Desulfatitalea tepidiphila: one gene and its partner. The protein of the gene in region 2 interacts with the protein of the main gene of each other region in a pairwise test. Links are inferred from orthologs where the notes say so. Each region holds a gene or a part of one and is shown on either strand. Other genes may lie near its edges. The genes, in order: recA and dprA.

Region 1 (7,847 bases), 2.0 Mb from region 2 along the record:
TGGACGCCTCCGATGAGTTCAATATTCCGGAAATAAAGCTCATTCGCGCGCTGCATGACGCACCGTCCGTCCTCGAGCGTTTTACCAACGGCAGGGAGCGATATATCAGCTACCTCTATTCCTCTCTTCTCCAGATGGCGCGCAAGGACAATGTCGTCTACCACGGCCTGGCCGGGCAGTATTTTCTTTGCGATATCTCGCATGTCCTGAAAGTCAGAATCATCGCCGACATCGAGGACCGGGTGGCGGAAGAGATGAAGCGGGAAAACATATCCGCCGAAAAGGCCCTCTACATCCTGAAAAAAGACGATGAAGAACGCCGCAAGTGGGGACTGCAGGTCTATGGCACCGACACCTGGGACAGCCGGCTCTACGATGTCGTATTGAACATCCACAAACTGACGGTGGATGACGCCGTGGAGATTCTCTATCAGATGGTCCAGAAACCGGCCTTTCAAGCTACGGCGGAATCCCGCAAAAAGGTAGAAGATCTTGCCCTTTCGGCCAGGATCAAAGCCAAACTGGCCATGATCGCGCCCAAGATCCAGGTGGCATCAGACGACGGGAAAGTCTTAATCCACCATTTCGATGCCAAGGCGGGAAATGAAGCGTTCGAAAAAATAAAGGGGATCGTCTCGACCATCGAAGGGGTAAAAGAGGTGAATGTCAGCCTCCTTTCTCCCAAGGAACAACATGACCATATCAACCCGTTTCACAATATCGGGTAGAAAGGTGCGACATCCGAGCCCCTGGAGGGCATGTCATGCAGTCCTGAAATGAGCGTTTACCACTAAGAATTTCCGGCGAACTGGGCCAGCAGCTGCTCGAACATCGGCCGCACTTTCTTCTCGACCTGCATGCGGCCGATGCTCGTTGCAATGGATTTCCCGATCGCGACATTGACTTTCTCGGTAAACGCCTGATTCAGCAACACCACCAGGGTGCCCTCGGTATGCACCAGGCAGCCGATCACGACCTGCAGGCTGTTGAGGGAGTGGTTCAGATAGAACTGCCGTTCGGTGATCACGGCGTGCTCCGGATGGATTTCCAGCAGCCAGTGCTTCAGCGAAAACATGGGACGCCCGCCTTCGAGCTGTTTGACCCAGAAAAACCGGTGATGGATCCCGCCAGGGCACGCCTCGGGGTAGTTGCGCAGGCACGTGTAATAGGAGGGCATGCCCTGCCTGAGCATGACCAGCGATTCGGTCGCCAGGGCCAGCTCTTCGGAAGGATTCGCCGTCCCATTGTTCTTGATCTGATAGGGAAGGAGACCTTCGAGACCGTTTTCACGGTAGGAAAGGTATCGACCCTTCAGGATGTCTCCCATGGCCGAAGACATCGCAATGACCAATCGATCGTCAGCAATGGCGTCCGCAACGGCATCATCAAGGGCATTTATTTCAAGTGCGCGCACGCGGTCGTCGATCGATGCAATCTCTTCCGGACTGAAATTATAATCGGCTCTGGCCGATGCGTCGAGCAGGCGTTTGACCTCGCCGATCTCTTCCTTGCTGTAGGCCACTTTTGCGAATACGTTGTCCAATTCGGCCCCGGAAAGCCCATCGCCGATCTCTTCCACGATCAGCACCCCGTTGTCGTTGGCCTGGCGCTGTAGCGCGGTCAGCGTGTCGTCGAAAGGCGCAGGCACCAATATGCTCATCAACACCTTGAGTTCCGTATCCGAATCCACTTCCGGCAATCCGATGGAGACGATCTTGCCCTGTTTCAAGTCGTTGAGGTGCCGGTCCAGGGTGGTAGTGGACAACACCTCGGCCATCGTAAATGGCGGTTCGGCCGCAACGGACTGTGCAATCAAGAACTGCAGGAGAACCAAAAGTCCCCTGACGAGCGATCTTCCGGCCATCCTGTGGCCTCCTTTCGTTGGTTGATCCTGTCGGCCACAAGAACAGCAGCGCGACTGCAAACATGCCAGATCTGAAGCATCGATGATGCGCCGAGCGGATTGCCAGAAAAAGCGAGGCGAGCGGGTAAAGTTCGCCAAACATGTGCCGATGATACCCTTGATACGATTGGGGCCAGTCAACCCGACTCGATGATTGTCTTTTTGCATGACGACGGTTGAACTGGCGCTGTTTATCGGCCGTGAGTCTGTTCGCGCCTATCGTGATGATTGAAATGGAGATGAAATGGACCCCAATTACATAAAGCCGTTCGTGGTGGCGGTCAAGCGTGTTTTTGAAACCATGATTACCGTTCCCTTTTCATTGGGTAAACCCACCTTGAAAAAGGGCAGCGAAGTTCCCCATGAAATCAGCGGTATCATCGGATTGTCCGGCAATGTCAGCGGCAGCGTGGTGATCAGCCTGACCCAGGAGGTCGCGTTTCAATTGGCATCCAACCTGATCGGAGACGAGATCAACGAACTGGATGAAGTCTGCACCGATGCCATCGGTGAAATCGCCAACATGATCGCCGGCAATGCCAAAACCGATTTTCCCAGCAATGACAACGCCATTTCGGTGCCCAGCGTCGTGATCGGCAAACACAAGGTCAGCTATCCATCGGGCATTCCCATCATCACCATCCCCTGCAGCACCGACAAAGGGGGAATCGTTATCGAAGTGGCCCTCAAAGTCAAAACGTGACGTGCCACCTATCTATCTCGAACAACACAAAAGGCGCTCGAAACGAGCGCCTTTTGTGTCGGCATCGAGAATACGCGTGATCCGGCAGTCTCCATTCAGAAGTCTGGGCGACCACCAGGCAGACGCTACATTTGAGAAATCACCTCATACGCTTTTTCCAGGGCCGCGTCCAGGTGTTCCGGCTGGGGCCCACCGGCCTGGGCCATGTCGGGTCGACCGCCGCCGCCACCGCCGACGGCCGCGGCCACGGCCTTGATGATCTTGCCGGCATGAAAACGCTTTTCCAGGTCCTTGGTCACCCCGACAATCAGCAACGCCTTGCCGCCGGCCTCGCTGCCGAGGACCACCACACCCGATTTGATGCGATCCTTGAATCGATCGGCCAGCTCCCGCATTGCCCCGGGGTTATCGACGGCGACCCGCTTGACCAGGACGGCCACGTCGTTGATCATTCGCGGCGCGTCGTCACCGGATTGGGCTTTGGCATCGGCAACGGCGGCCTTGAGTTTCTCGACCTCTTTTTCAGCCGCCTTCTGACCGCTGATCAACTGCTGTATGCGGGGGAGCATCTCATCCGGTTTGACGCGCAGCAGATGGGCGACCTGCTGTGCAACTCGGGCGGTGTGCTGGACCAGGGCCAGGGCCGCCTCGCCCGTCATCGCCTCGATACGTCGTACGCCCGAGGCGACACTCGTCTCGCTGGCGATCTTGAACAGTCCGATGTCACCGGTGTATCCGGTATGGGTCCCGCCGCAGAGCTCTTTGCTGAAATCGGCCAGGGAGACAACCCTCACCCGGTCGCCGTATTTCTCCTCGAAGAGCGCCATGGCACCGGAGTGCATGGCTGCATCGGCGTCCATCTCCTCGGTCTGAACCGGCACATTGGCGCGAATACGATCGTTCACGATGGTCTCGATCCGATCCAGCTCGTCGGGCGTCACCTGGCTGAAATGGGTGAAGTCGAACCGTAACCGGTCCGGCGCCACCAGGGAACCGGCCTGCTTGACATGTTCCCCGAGCACCTGGCGCAAGGCGGCATGCAGCAAATGGGTGGCCGTATGATTGCAGGCCGTGGCCCGCCGCTTGGCCGCATCCACGCTCAGGGTAACGCGCTGCCCCTTAGCGATGCGGCCGGAAACCACCTTGCCCTTGTGAATGATCAATCCGGTAGGGTCCTTGCGCGTGGCGGTCACGATCATCGTCATATCGTCGCCCGAAATGGTGCCCTGATCGCCCACCTGCCCGCCGGCTTCTCCGTAAAACGGTGTGGCGGCGGTGACCACCTCGATCTCCTCGCCTTCAACGGCCTCGGGCACCTCTTGACCTGCCTGGACCACCACGAGCACATCGGACTGGGCCTGCAGGGATTGGTATCCCTTGAATTCCGGCTTGATGGCCTGGGAAGAGAGCGCCTTATAGGCATCGGCAAGGCTGTCGAAGACGACCTTGGCGCGGCTGCGTTTGCGCTGATCTTCCATGTGCGCGTTGAACCCTTGCAAATCCACCTTCATCCGGGTGTCGCGAACCACGTCCTGGACGATATCCACCGGAAACCCGTACGTGTCGTAAAGTTTGAATATGAGATCGCCGGGGATGGTGGTCTGGCCCCTGGCCTGCAGTTCGGCCAGCGAATCGTTGAGCAACTTCAGCCCCGTATCCAGGGTCTCCATGAAGCGCTCTTCCTCATTTGAGATCACCTTGCGGATAAAGGCCGAGGCTTCTCCCAGCTCCGGGTAGGCCGACCGCATGATGTCGAAAACCGTCTCGGCCGTTTGATGCAAAAAGGGCCGGTTCAAGCCGATGTTACGGCCATAGCGGATGGCTCGCCGCATGATTCTGCGCAGCACGTAACCGCGTCCCTCGTTGGACGGCAGCACGCCATCGCCGATCAGGAAGGCGGCCGCGCGGCTGTGGTCGGCGATCACCTTCATGGCCACATCCACCGCTGCATCCTGGCCGTAGGCCTTCTCGGCGAGTTGCTCGGTATGGGCGATGATGGGCCGCAGCAGGTCCGTATCGAAGTTGGTGGCTGTGTTCTGCAGCACCGAGGCCAGACGCTCGAGCCCCATACCCGTATCGATGCTCGGCTTTGGAAGCGGCGTCATCCGACCGGTCTCATCCTGGTTGAACTGCATGAACACCAGGTTCCAGATCTCCAGAAAACGGTCGCAGTCGCAATCCACCCCGCAATCCGGCCGGCCGCAGCCGTAGGCATCGCCGCGGTCCAAATGGATCTCGCTGCAGGGGCCGCACGGTCCGGTATCTCCCATGGCCCAGAAGTTGTCTTCTTTGCCCAGACGCACCATGCGCTCGGTGGGAATGCCGATTTTCCGGTGCCACAAATCGTAAGCCTCATCATCGTCGAGATAGACCGACGCCCAAAGCCGCTCTCCCGGCAGGCCGTAACCATTGGTCAGCAGGTCCCAGGCAAAGTCGACGGCTTTTTCCTTGAAGTAATCTCCAAAGGAGAAATTGCCCAGCATTTCGAAAAAGGTGTGATGCCTGGCCGTGTAGCCCACGTTCTCCAGGTCGTTGTGTTTGCCGCCGGCGCGGACACATTTCTGGGAGGTGACGGCGCGATCGTATCCGCGCTTTTCTTCTCCCATGAAGGTTCGCTTGAACTGAACCATCCCGGCATTGGTAAACAGCAGGGTGGGATCGTCATGGGGCACCAGCGATGAGCTTCTCACCACGCGATGGGCATGCTTCTCGAAATAGTCCAGAAATCGCTTGCGGATCTCGTTTCCTGTCATTGTGCCTGCTCCCTGAAAATCGTATCGGGTCCACCCACGGTTATTGGGCTTGCTCCTGAACCGGTTTCTCTTCGTTCTTTTTCACAATGCCGACGGCTGCGCGTACCTGCTCGTCCAGGGCCGTGAAGATATCGGGATTGTCGCCGAGAAAACTCTTCACGTTCTCGCGCCCCTGCCCGATGCGTTCGCCATTGTAGGAATACCACGCACCGCTTTTCTCCACGATCCCGGCTTCCACGCCGATGTCCAGCAGGTCCCCCACCTGCGAAATGCCCTCGCCGTACATGACGTCAAATTCGGCCTCCTTGAACGGCGGCGCCATTTTATTCTTCACCACCTTGACCCGCGTGCGGTTGCCCACCACGTCGGCGCCGTTCTTGATCGATCCCGTGCGCCGGATCTCCAGGCGGACGGAGGCGTAGAACTTGAGGGCATTACCGCCGGTGGTGGTTTCCGGGTTGCCGAAAACGACCCCGATTTTCATGCGGATCTGGTTGATGAAAATCAGACAGGTATTGGTCTTCCCGATGGTTCCGGTAAGCTTGCGCAAGGCCTGGGACATGAGCCGCGCCTGAAGCCCCATGTGAGCATCTCCCATCTCGCCCTCGATCTCGGCACGCGGCACCAGGGCCGCCACCGAATCGATCACCAATACATCGATGGCGCCGCTGCGCAGGAGCATATCGGCAATCTCCAGGGCCTGTTCCCCGGTGTCGGGCTGCGAGACCAGCAATTCATCGCAGTTCACGCCCAACTTTTTGGCATAACTGGTGTCCAGAGCGTGCTCGGCGTCGATGAAGGCCGCGATACCGCCTTTTTTCTGGGCATTGGCCACGGCATGGAGCGCCAGGGTTGTTTTGCCCGAGGATTCCGGGCCATATATCTCCACGACCCTGCCCCTGGGCAGTCCACCGATTCCCAACGCCCGGTCCAAAGCGATGGAACCTGTGGGGATCACCGGCACATCCACGATGGGGCGGCTGCCCAGTTTCATGATCGATCCCTTGCCGAACTGACGTTCAATCTGCCCCATGGCCGAATCGATCGCCTTTGTCTTGTCCACCGAAACGCTCATCTCATCCTCCTGCTCTGCCTTGTCCTGATAGGTTCGGCCAATCCACGCCGATGCATGCGCTTCGGAGATTGACTGGTCACCACTATTCCGAAAAATCGGCCGAAACGTCAATAGGGATTCACGCGCCTTGTGCCAACGTCGCCCGATCCAGGGCGGTATAAATGGCCCCTTGGGGCTTTAAATCGCTTTGAAACAGCACCCACTCGGTCAATCGAAACCCCACCGGATCATACCGGCCGACCGTCTGAATGCCTTCCAACAAAAGAGCGGGGTCCACCGCCTGCTTGATCCTCGCCAGCGTGAGATGAGGCCGGAACGGACGCCGCTCCCTGGCAAAACCCTTTGCAGCCAGGGCGTCCTCCAAGTGCTGGCAGGCCTCGCCGAGAAGATCGACCTGCCCCCCGAGTCCGAACCATAACACCCTCGGCTGACGCATGCCGGGAAATATCCCCAGTCCCTGAGCGCAGACCTCCATCGGCACGGCCTCGAGCGCCGCATGGTGCAGGGCTGCGGCCACGTCGCCGATGCGCGCCTGGCCCACCTCGCCCAGAAATTTCACGGTCAGGTGCATATTCTGGGGGCGAACCCACTGCAGCTTAAGACCATGTCGTTTCAAACGCGCCTGCAGATCCTTGGCCAACGCAAGGACACGATCGGGCAATTCGAAAGCGATAAAGAGTCGCGCGGTCTCTTTCATAGGCTCCGGTCTGTCGGTTCAAGCGATCGATACCCTTGCCGGGGAAACGGCAAGCATCAAATGAAGGGACGATGGCACCGGCGGTTTTCTCAGAGCGAGATACCCCGGTTAATTGGCGACCGCCTCAAGCTTGGAAGTGATGTTGTTTCGAACCCACTGACCATCCCACCATTCCATCGGATTGACGAAGGTGTGATGGATCATGATACCGTAGTGCAGGTGGTCGCCTCCGGCCAATCCGGTCACACCGGTGGCGCCGATGATGTCGCCCTTTGAAACCATCCGGCCTTCGGTGGCGGTCATCTGACTCAAGTGGGAATACATGCTGAAAAGACCCAAACCATGATCGATGACGATGGTGCCGCCGTAGATCCCGATCGTACCGGCGAAAACCACCTTGCCGCTGTTGGCGGCGGGAACCGGAGATTGGGCCAACGATGCCAGATCGATACCCATGTGGGTCTGTTCGTCGACGACCTTCCCCTTGTAGATGTAGGAGCGGTGATCGGCGAAACCGGCCCTGTTGGCGGCGGCCGGCAACCGCAGAAACTCGCCTTTCCAATGGGCAGCTGGATCGGATTGCGCGGTCACCTTTTTCAATGTTTCGTAATTGGCACGTCGCAAATCACGGTTGACCGCGAGAAACACATCGAGGTGGGATGCACCCGGCACAACATCGACCTGGCTGACGAACTCCGGCATTTTCCAATCCAGAA
Region 2 (7,859 bases):
GCTCCCGGCGTATCAGGCCTCTGGATTCCAGGCGGTCGAGAATACCGGTGACCGTGGCCTGGCTGAGAAACACCAGGCGCGAAAGGTGGCCGGCGGTGGACGGGCCATGCAGATAGAGCTGCCGCAGGCAGACCAGTTGCGGTACGGTCAGTTTGAATCGCGCACTGAGCTCCCTGCTGTGCAGATCGATGGCCCGGGTGATGCGTCTGATCGAGCGCAGGATATTTTCAGCATAGGGACTAGTCATTGGCGTTTGCCGGTCGACATGGGGTTACACATGCTCCTTGTAGCCGCATTCCCGGTTTACACAACATAAAAAGGTGCCGTCGCGCTTGGTCGTTTTTTCTACGAGATAGGGGCTGCCGCAGGCCGGGCAGGGCTTGTCGACGGGTTTGTCCCAGCTGGCAAAGGTACATGCGGGATAGCGGTCGCAGCCGTAAAACACCTTTCCGCGTTTCGATTTTTTTTCGACGATCTGTCCCGTGCACCCCGGTTCCGGGCACTTTACGCCGGTGCTTTTGCCATTGAAACCGCCGTTGATCGATTCGGTGTGATTGCATTCCGGGAATCCGCTGCAGGCCAGGAATTCACCGTATTTGCCTCTTTTGACTACCATGGGTTTCCCGCACTTGGGGCAGACTTTATCGGTGGCGGCTTCATGGTTGGGTTCGACCGGTTGGATATGTCCGCGTTCGTCGCGTACGTAATCTCGTGAGTAGGTGCACTCCGGATAGCCGCTGCAGGCCAGAAAATGCCCGTTGCGGCCGACCTTGATGTGCAGCTTGTGACGCTTGCACTGAGGGCAGTCGATATCCGTGGGAATGCCGACGCCTTTGACGCTGAGCATCCGCGCATCGGCCTCGGTGAGTTTCTGCTTGAAGGGCCCGTAGAAATCGCTCAGGACACTGACCGCGTCCAGTTCAGCCGTCTCCACGCGATCCAGGTTGTCTTCCATTCGGGCCGTGAATTCCACATTGAAGATCTCTGGAAAACTGAGCACCAGCAAATCATTGACGATGAGTCCCAGTTCGCTCGGATGAAAGTATCCCTTGATCAGCTCCACATAACCTTTGTCGCGAATGGTGGACAAGATGGCCGCATAGGTGCTCGGCCGGCCGATGCCGTTTTCTTCCAACTCCTTGACCAGTGAGGCTTCGGTAAACCGCGGCGGCGGCTGGGTAAAATGCTGTTTGGGCAGAATTTGCCTCAAATCGAGCTCATCCCCCTCGGTCAAAGGCGGCAGGGGCTGTTGTTTTCGGCTGTTTTCGGCCTCTTCGTCGACGGTCTGGTAAACGGTCATGAACCCGGGAAATTTGACCGACGATCCTGTGACCGTAAAGGTGTAGTCGCCGGCGGCGATGGAGATGGTGTTTTGATCGATCTGGGCAGGCGTCATCTGGGAGGCCACGAAGCGCCGCCAGATCATCTGGTACAGCGCCAGCTGATCCTTGCTCAGATATTTGGCCAGTGATTCGGGCGTATGGTTCACCGAAGTGGGGCGGATGGCTTCATGGGCGTCCTGGACTTTGTTCCGGTTGCCGAAGTTGCGCGGCTCCTGCAGCGCATAATCGTTGCCGTGGGCCTGGCGCACCCAATCGATGGCTTCCTGGGCCGCCTCGGCCGCAATGCGGGTGGAGTCGGTGCGCATATAGGTGATCAAGCCGACCGGTTCGCCCGGCCCCAGGTCGATGCCTTCATAGAGCTGCTGGGCGATGAGCATGGTTTTTTTGGCGGAAAAACGCAACTTGCGGATCGCTTCCTGTTGCAGCTTGCTGGTGGTAAACGGCGGCTGTGGATTGCGGCGCACCGTTTTCTTGACCACCTTAGCCACCTGGTACCGCGCCGTTTTCAATTCCTCGACGATAGCCGTGGCCGCCGCCTCATCTGCGATCTCGAGTTTCTCACCCTTCTTTTTGACCAGCTTGGCTTCAAAGGAAGGGGGTGTTTGACCCTCGAGCAGGGCCGTGATCGACCAGTACTCTTGCGGAATAAACTCCTGAATGGCCTTTTCGCGTTCGCAGATGATGCGCACCGCAACGGACTGGACCCTGCCGGCACTGAGGTTGCCTTTGACCTTTTTCCACAGCAGCGGAGATACCTGGTAGCCAACCAGGCGATCGAGAATCCGCCGCGTCTGCTGCGCCTCGTATTTATCCTTGTTCAACTCTTCAGGATGGGAAATGGCCTTGAGGATCCCGTTTTGGGTCAATTCGTGAAAGAGGACCCGATGAAACCGGCGGCCCTTTTTTTTGAGCACTTCGGCCGCATGCCAGGCGATCGCCTCTCCCTCCCGGTCCGGGTCGGGTGCCAGGTAGATGTCATCGGCTTCGCCGGCCGCTGCCTTGAGCGCCGAGATCACCTTCTGTTTACCGGGAATGCTCCGATAAAGCGGCTTGAAATTGTTATCGATATCGATACCGATCTCTTTGGCCGGCAAATCCTTGATGTGGCCCACGGTGGCAGCCACGTTGAAATTATTGCCCAGATATTTTTTGATGGTGCGAATTTTCGTTGGAGACTCAACAACGACAAGTGGTTTTGAAGACACAATATACCTCTGAAGCAAAATGTAGTGGGCATCATGCTAGCGCATGGCGGTTCAATTGTAAATATCGGTACCAAGGAATTTTTGGATCGAGGGTCGTTATCCTTCTGAAATATAAAATAAAATTAAGTTGTTTCATACAGCCGCTTTTTTTAAATTGCCTACGAAACAGGTGGTCCGCCATGGCCCTCAAGAATCGCAATAGTCCGCGTGGCGGACAAAGTGTTTGCCAGGTTCCTGGCAGACCAATCCCTTGAGTTCCAGTTGAGACAAGATGCTGGTCAGCGGCGCCATGGCCTGCCCCAGGTCCCTTGCCAGATCGTCGATATGCACGGGGTCGACCCCGATGGCTTCGAAGACCCGATGTTCCAACTCAGAAAGGCCGACCGGCTGCCGCGTCTGTTGCGGTTCATGCCCGACGGCCAATTGAGGCGCAATCTCCTCGATGATGTCGTTGGCTGTTTCAACGAGTTTGGCGCCCTGTTTGATCAGGTCGTGGGTACCTCGTGCCATGGCCGAGTGAATGTTGCCCGGTACGGCGAAGACCTCCCTACCTTGCTCGGCGGCCAGTCGTGCGGTGATCAGGGAGCCGCTCCGGCGGGCGGCTTCGACCACTACCGTGCCCAGCGACATGCCGCTGATGATGCGGTTGCGCATGGGAAAGTGGTGGGCGTCCGGGATAGCGTCCATGGAGAATTCGGTCACCACTGCCCCATGCTCGGCGATCCGATGAAACAATTCTCGGTTTTGAGCGGGATAAATATGGTTCAACCCCGAACCCAGGACGGCGACCGTAACGCCACCCGCCTCGAGTGCACCCTCGTGAGCGGCTGTGTCGATGCCCAGGGCCATGCCGCTGACGATGTTGGCGCCGCTTTCGGCCAGCTGTCGGCATAAGCTCCTGGCCGTATTGCGGCCGTAGGGGGTGGCCCTGCGCGAACCAACGACCGACAGGGGGTACTGGAGCTGGCTCAACCGGCCGTAAACGTAAAGGAGAGGCGGCGGATCCGGGATGTGCCGGAGCAAGGGAGGGTAGTCCTCGTCCTGGCAGGTCACGAACGTGTACCCCTTTTTATAGACCTGATCGATGTCGCGCATCACCGTATCCGGTGGGCGCTGCCGTCGGATGGCCTCAGCGATTCTGGGGGTGATGCCCGGCACTCGGGTCAACGCGCCGGTAGGAGCCTTCAATACCTTTTCCGGCGATTCGAAGCTCTTGAGCAACCGGTTGATGAGCAGGTTCCCGACGCCCGGAACACTCTTGAGCGTCAGCCAGGGGACGATATCGTTCATGCGATCATTTTCGTTTTTGCCATGCCAGCAGGATCGGGCTGGCCACAAAAATCGACGAATAGGTACCCACCAGGATGCCGACCAGCAGGGCGAAGGCGAAATCGTGGATGATGCCGCCGCCGAAGATAAAGAGCATGAGCACCACGATCAAGGTGGTCCCGGAGGTCAGAATCGTCCGACTGAGGGTCTCGTTGATGCTGCGATTGATCGTCTCGGCGAGGGGCAGCTTGTGGTATTTTCGCAGGTTTTCACGGATCCGGTCGAAAACGATGATGGTGTCGTTCAGCGAATAACCGATGATCGTCAGCAGGGCGGCGATGATCGGCAGGGTGAACTCTTTTTGAAAAATGGAGAAAAAGCCCACAGTGATTGCGACATCGTGAATCAGGGCGACGATGGCTCCCATGGCATATTTCAGGTTCAATATATAAAACAGAACCAGGGTGACCACCACCGCGGCCAACATCAGCATGGGGATGCTCAGGTGGGCCAGCCGCAGAATGTAGACGCTGAAGGCCAGCGCGCCGGCCACGGCCGCGCTGAGCAGCCATTTGAGTTCGAATCGACCTGAAATGTAGACGGCGATGAAGAGCAGGGCGAAGAACATGGCCAGGAGTGCCTTTTCACGCAGGTCGCGGCCCACCTGTGGACCGACCATTTCGAACGACTCCAGGGTTACCTGCCGTTGGGTCTGGGCGGCCAGGCCCTCCTTGAGGGTTTGTGCCAGATTCTCTTGCTCGGCCACGGCGGCCGGAATCAGGACGCGATAGAAATCCTCCGCTTCCTCCCCGTATTTTTGGACCACGGCCTCGAGCTGAAGGGCGTTCATGGCCGCCTTGACCTCCTCGATGGGCAGCGGTTGATCGAACTGGATCAACAACTCGGCGCCACCGGCAAAGTCGATGCCGTATTTGGGACCACCGTGGAAAATGAGAGACACGATGGTGATGAGGATCAGGATGGCCGAGACAATATAGGCCAGTACACGACGTCCCACGAAGTCGATATTTACATCTGGTTTAATGATCTGCATGGTCGGTTTTCCTCAGAATCAATTCACGCATGCCCGCGGCATGACGATGTCCGAACGAGATGGCCGTTGGCGGCCCATGGTTAAATGCTCAAGGTCTTGATCGAACGCTTGGTCAGCAGAAATTCGAAAATGACGCGCGATACGATCAGGGCCGTAAACAGGCTGGCCACGACGCCCAGGCTGAGGGTCACGGCAAAGCCCTTGACCGGTCCACTGCCGAATTGAAACAAGACGACGGCCGCGATCAGGGTGGTGACGTTGGCGTCCATGATGGTCAGCGTGGCCCGTTCGAAGCCGGCGTCGACCGCTGCGCGAGCCGTCTTGCCCAGGCGCAACTCTTCTCGGATACGCTCAAAAATCAATACGTTGGCGTCGACTGCCATGCCGATGGTGAGGATGATGCCGGCGATGCCGGGCAGGGTCAGGGTTGCGTTGAAAGCGGCCAGGCCACCGGCGATGAGAATGATATTGAGCACCAGGGCCGCATCGGCGATGACCCCGGAACCTTTGTAGTAGACGATCATGAAGAGCACCACGAGCACGCCGCCGATGAGCATGGAGAGCAGTCCCTTGCGGATCGAGTCTTCACCCAGCGAGGGGCCCACCGATTTTTCATATAAAATTTTCACCGGCGTGGGGAAGGCCTCGCGCAGCACCAGGGCCAGGCTCTTGGCGCTGTCGTCCGTAAAATTGCCGGTAATCATGCCTTCACCGGTGATCTTGGATTGAATTTCCGGGGCCGAATAGACCTCGTTGTCCAGGACGATGGCCAGGCGCTCGTGGATGTGCTTTTCGGTAATGTCGGCGAAGATGCGGGCGCCTTTGGGGTTGAACTTGATGGCGACGTAGGGCTGTCCGTTGGCCGGATCGAATTTGACGCGCGCCTCACTCAGGTAGTCACCGGTCAGCAGGGTTTCCTTCTTCAGGAGGATGGGACGGCCGGCCATGTCGGGGTCGTCTTTCCGATAATAGCGGATCTCGCTGCCGGGCGGGACACTGCCCGAGAGTGCCTGGCGCACATCGTTGCTTTCATCGACCAGCTTGAATTCCAGGTTGCCGGTACGGCCGATTTCCTTGCGCGCCTTGTCGGCATCGATGACGCCGGGAAGCTGGACGATGATGCGATCTTCGCCCTGGGGCCGGATATCCGGCTCGCGGGCGCCGTATTCGTCCACCCGGTTGCGGACTTTCAACACGGCTTTTTCGAACGACAGTTTTTTCACTCGTTCGATTTCGTCTGATTTGAGCTGCAGGACGATTTCACGCTGCCCTTCGCGGGTGCGGTCTTCCAGGTTGAAATCGCGGAATTCGTCGGCGATCAACCCCTTGGATCGGTCGGCATCTTCACGTTCATCCAGCACCACTGTAAAGGTGGTGGCATCCGTTCTTTTCAACGCCGCGACACGGATATCGTTTTGACGCATGAACGCTCGCAGCTCGTCGAACGATCGATCCACCGTATTTTCAACGGCCTTATCGGTATCCACCTGCAATACCAGGTGCATGCCGCCCTGCAGATCCAACCCGAGGTTGATTTTGTTGTGAGGCCATAAGGTCGGAGACTCTTTTTTTTCCAGGACCATTTGAAGCGTCGGCAGCACATAGACCAGTGCGGCCAGCAGGACCACAATGACGACAATGGGACGCCAGGAAGTTGTTTTCAATGCTTCGTTCCTCTTGTTCGAACCGTGCTCGAGTCAAAATCAGGATACCCGCCACCCACCGATCCGTCAGACCGTCTCAGGCCTGGCTGAAGATTGCGGTGTTGCTGCGGGTATCATCCTTGCGACTGGGCTTATTTTTTGTCGGTATCGGCTTTTTTGGGCGCCGGCGGTGTATCCGGCTTGCTCGTCTGGGCCAGACCGGCGACGTGTCCCCGGCTGACTTTAACGCGTACCTTGTCCGCGATTTCCACGGTCAGGTTGGCTTCGCTCACCCCGGTGATCCGGCCGTACAATCCGCCGGAGGTGATGATCATGTCCCCCTTTTTCAGGTTGGTGATCATTTCCCGATGCTCTTTTTGCTTTTTCTGCTGGGGGCGAATCAGAAGAAACCACATGATGGCCAACATCAAAATGATGGGCAACAGGGGCGTGGCCAAAAGTCCACCGCCGCCTTCGGCTGCTGCGGCGCCTCCCTGGCCCATGGCATAGGCTAAATTCATATCGTCAAACCTCCCTTTCGAGAATAGAGTACAATTTGCAGCATTAAATGATGTGCATCATAAGACGGCGCTGGTATACTTGAAATGTCGGTGCAGGTCAAACCCTTCTTCCAGATCAACACTCGGGATAGCAATCGATATGGCATTCATGGGGCGGCATGCCGGCGTCCCCCTCGATGGTCAGGGAAAAGCCGCGTTGCATTTCCAATTCAATGATTTCCTTGCGTTTTTTGTTGAGCACATAGTCCGCCACCGCTTTGGGCACGCTGCCGTGCACGCTCTGCAGTCCGCTCTTGCGCGTCATGGTCTTGAGTTGACGTAAAAAACGCAAGGCCAGCGTTTCGGTGGACGGGGTCAACCCCTTTCCCTTGCAATAGGGGCAGGCCACCAGGCTTCCCAGTTCGATGGACGGTGCCAGGCGCTGGCGGGCCAATTCCAAAAGGCCGAATTGTGAAATTCGACCGATACGCACCCGGGCTTTATCCCGTTTGACATGTTCGCGCAAGGCGCGTTCGATGGCGTTGCGGTTTTTCATTTCGCGCATGTCGATGAAGTCGACCACGATCAGACCGCCCAGGTCCCTCAGGCGAATCTGTCGGGCCACTTCCTCGGCCGCCTCAAGGTTGGTGTTCAGGGCGGTTTGCTCCAGGTCCTTTTCGCGGGTTCCTCGGCCGGAGTTCACATCGATGGCCACCAGGGCCTCTGTCTGTTCGATCACGATGGAACCGCCGGATTTCAGGGGCACCCGGTTCTCGAAGATTGTCGCGATCTGATCCTCGAGCTGGTATTTGGTAAAGATCGGCTTGTCCAGGGTGTAGTGTTTG

The links.
Region 1: the proteins of dprA (region 2) and recA interact in binary tests that used the Bacillus subtilis proteins (3 or more experiments, as listed by UniProt). The link is inferred for Desulfatitalea tepidiphila from one-to-one orthologs.

Annotation. Positions count from the first base shown.
Region 1 is NZ_BCAG01000003.1:2,372,469-2,380,315, forward strand. Bases 4,418-7,280 are described here. They hold recA (recombinase RecA), read right to left. Parts: upstream 6,435-7,280; coding sequence 5,400-6,434; downstream 4,418-5,399. Other genes in these bases: alaS (alanine--tRNA ligase), read right to left, coding at 4,418-5,359; thpR (RNA 2',3'-cyclic phosphodiesterase), read right to left, coding at 6,553-7,131; DFT_RS15170 (M23 family metallopeptidase), read right to left, coding at 7,240-7,280. Also shown: DFT_RS15140 (cytidylate kinase-like family protein), read left to right, coding at 1-728; DFT_RS15145 (hypothetical protein), read right to left, coding at 791-1,864; DFT_RS15150 (chemotaxis protein CheX), read left to right, coding at 2,148-2,606; more of alaS, read right to left, coding at 2,732-4,417; more of DFT_RS15170, read right to left, coding at 7,281-7,847. UniProt on the Bacillus subtilis protein: Multifunctional protein involved in homologous recombination, DNA repair and competence.
Region 2 is NZ_BCAG01000003.1:336,512-344,370, forward strand. Bases 1,787-4,661 are described here. They hold dprA (DNA-processing protein DprA), read right to left. Parts: upstream 3,839-4,661; coding sequence 2,735-3,838; downstream 1,787-2,734. Other genes in these bases: topA (type I DNA topoisomerase), read right to left, coding at 1,787-2,548; secF (protein translocase subunit SecF), read right to left, coding at 3,843-4,661. Also shown: DFT_RS06110 (MarR family winged helix-turn-helix transcriptional regulator), read right to left, coding at 1-247; more of topA, read right to left, coding at 272-1,786; more of secF, read right to left, coding at 4,662-4,871; protein translocase subunit SecD, read right to left, coding at 4,952-6,535; preprotein translocase subunit YajC, read right to left, coding at 6,667-7,035; DFT_RS06140 (Rne/Rng family ribonuclease), read right to left, coding at 7,151-7,859. UniProt on the Bacillus subtilis protein: Protein that helps load RecA onto ssDNA during transformation. Binds cooperatively to circular ssDNA, is able to bridge different segments of DNA. Favors the loading of RecA onto SsbA- or SsbB-coated ssDNA and formation of RecA-DNA filaments.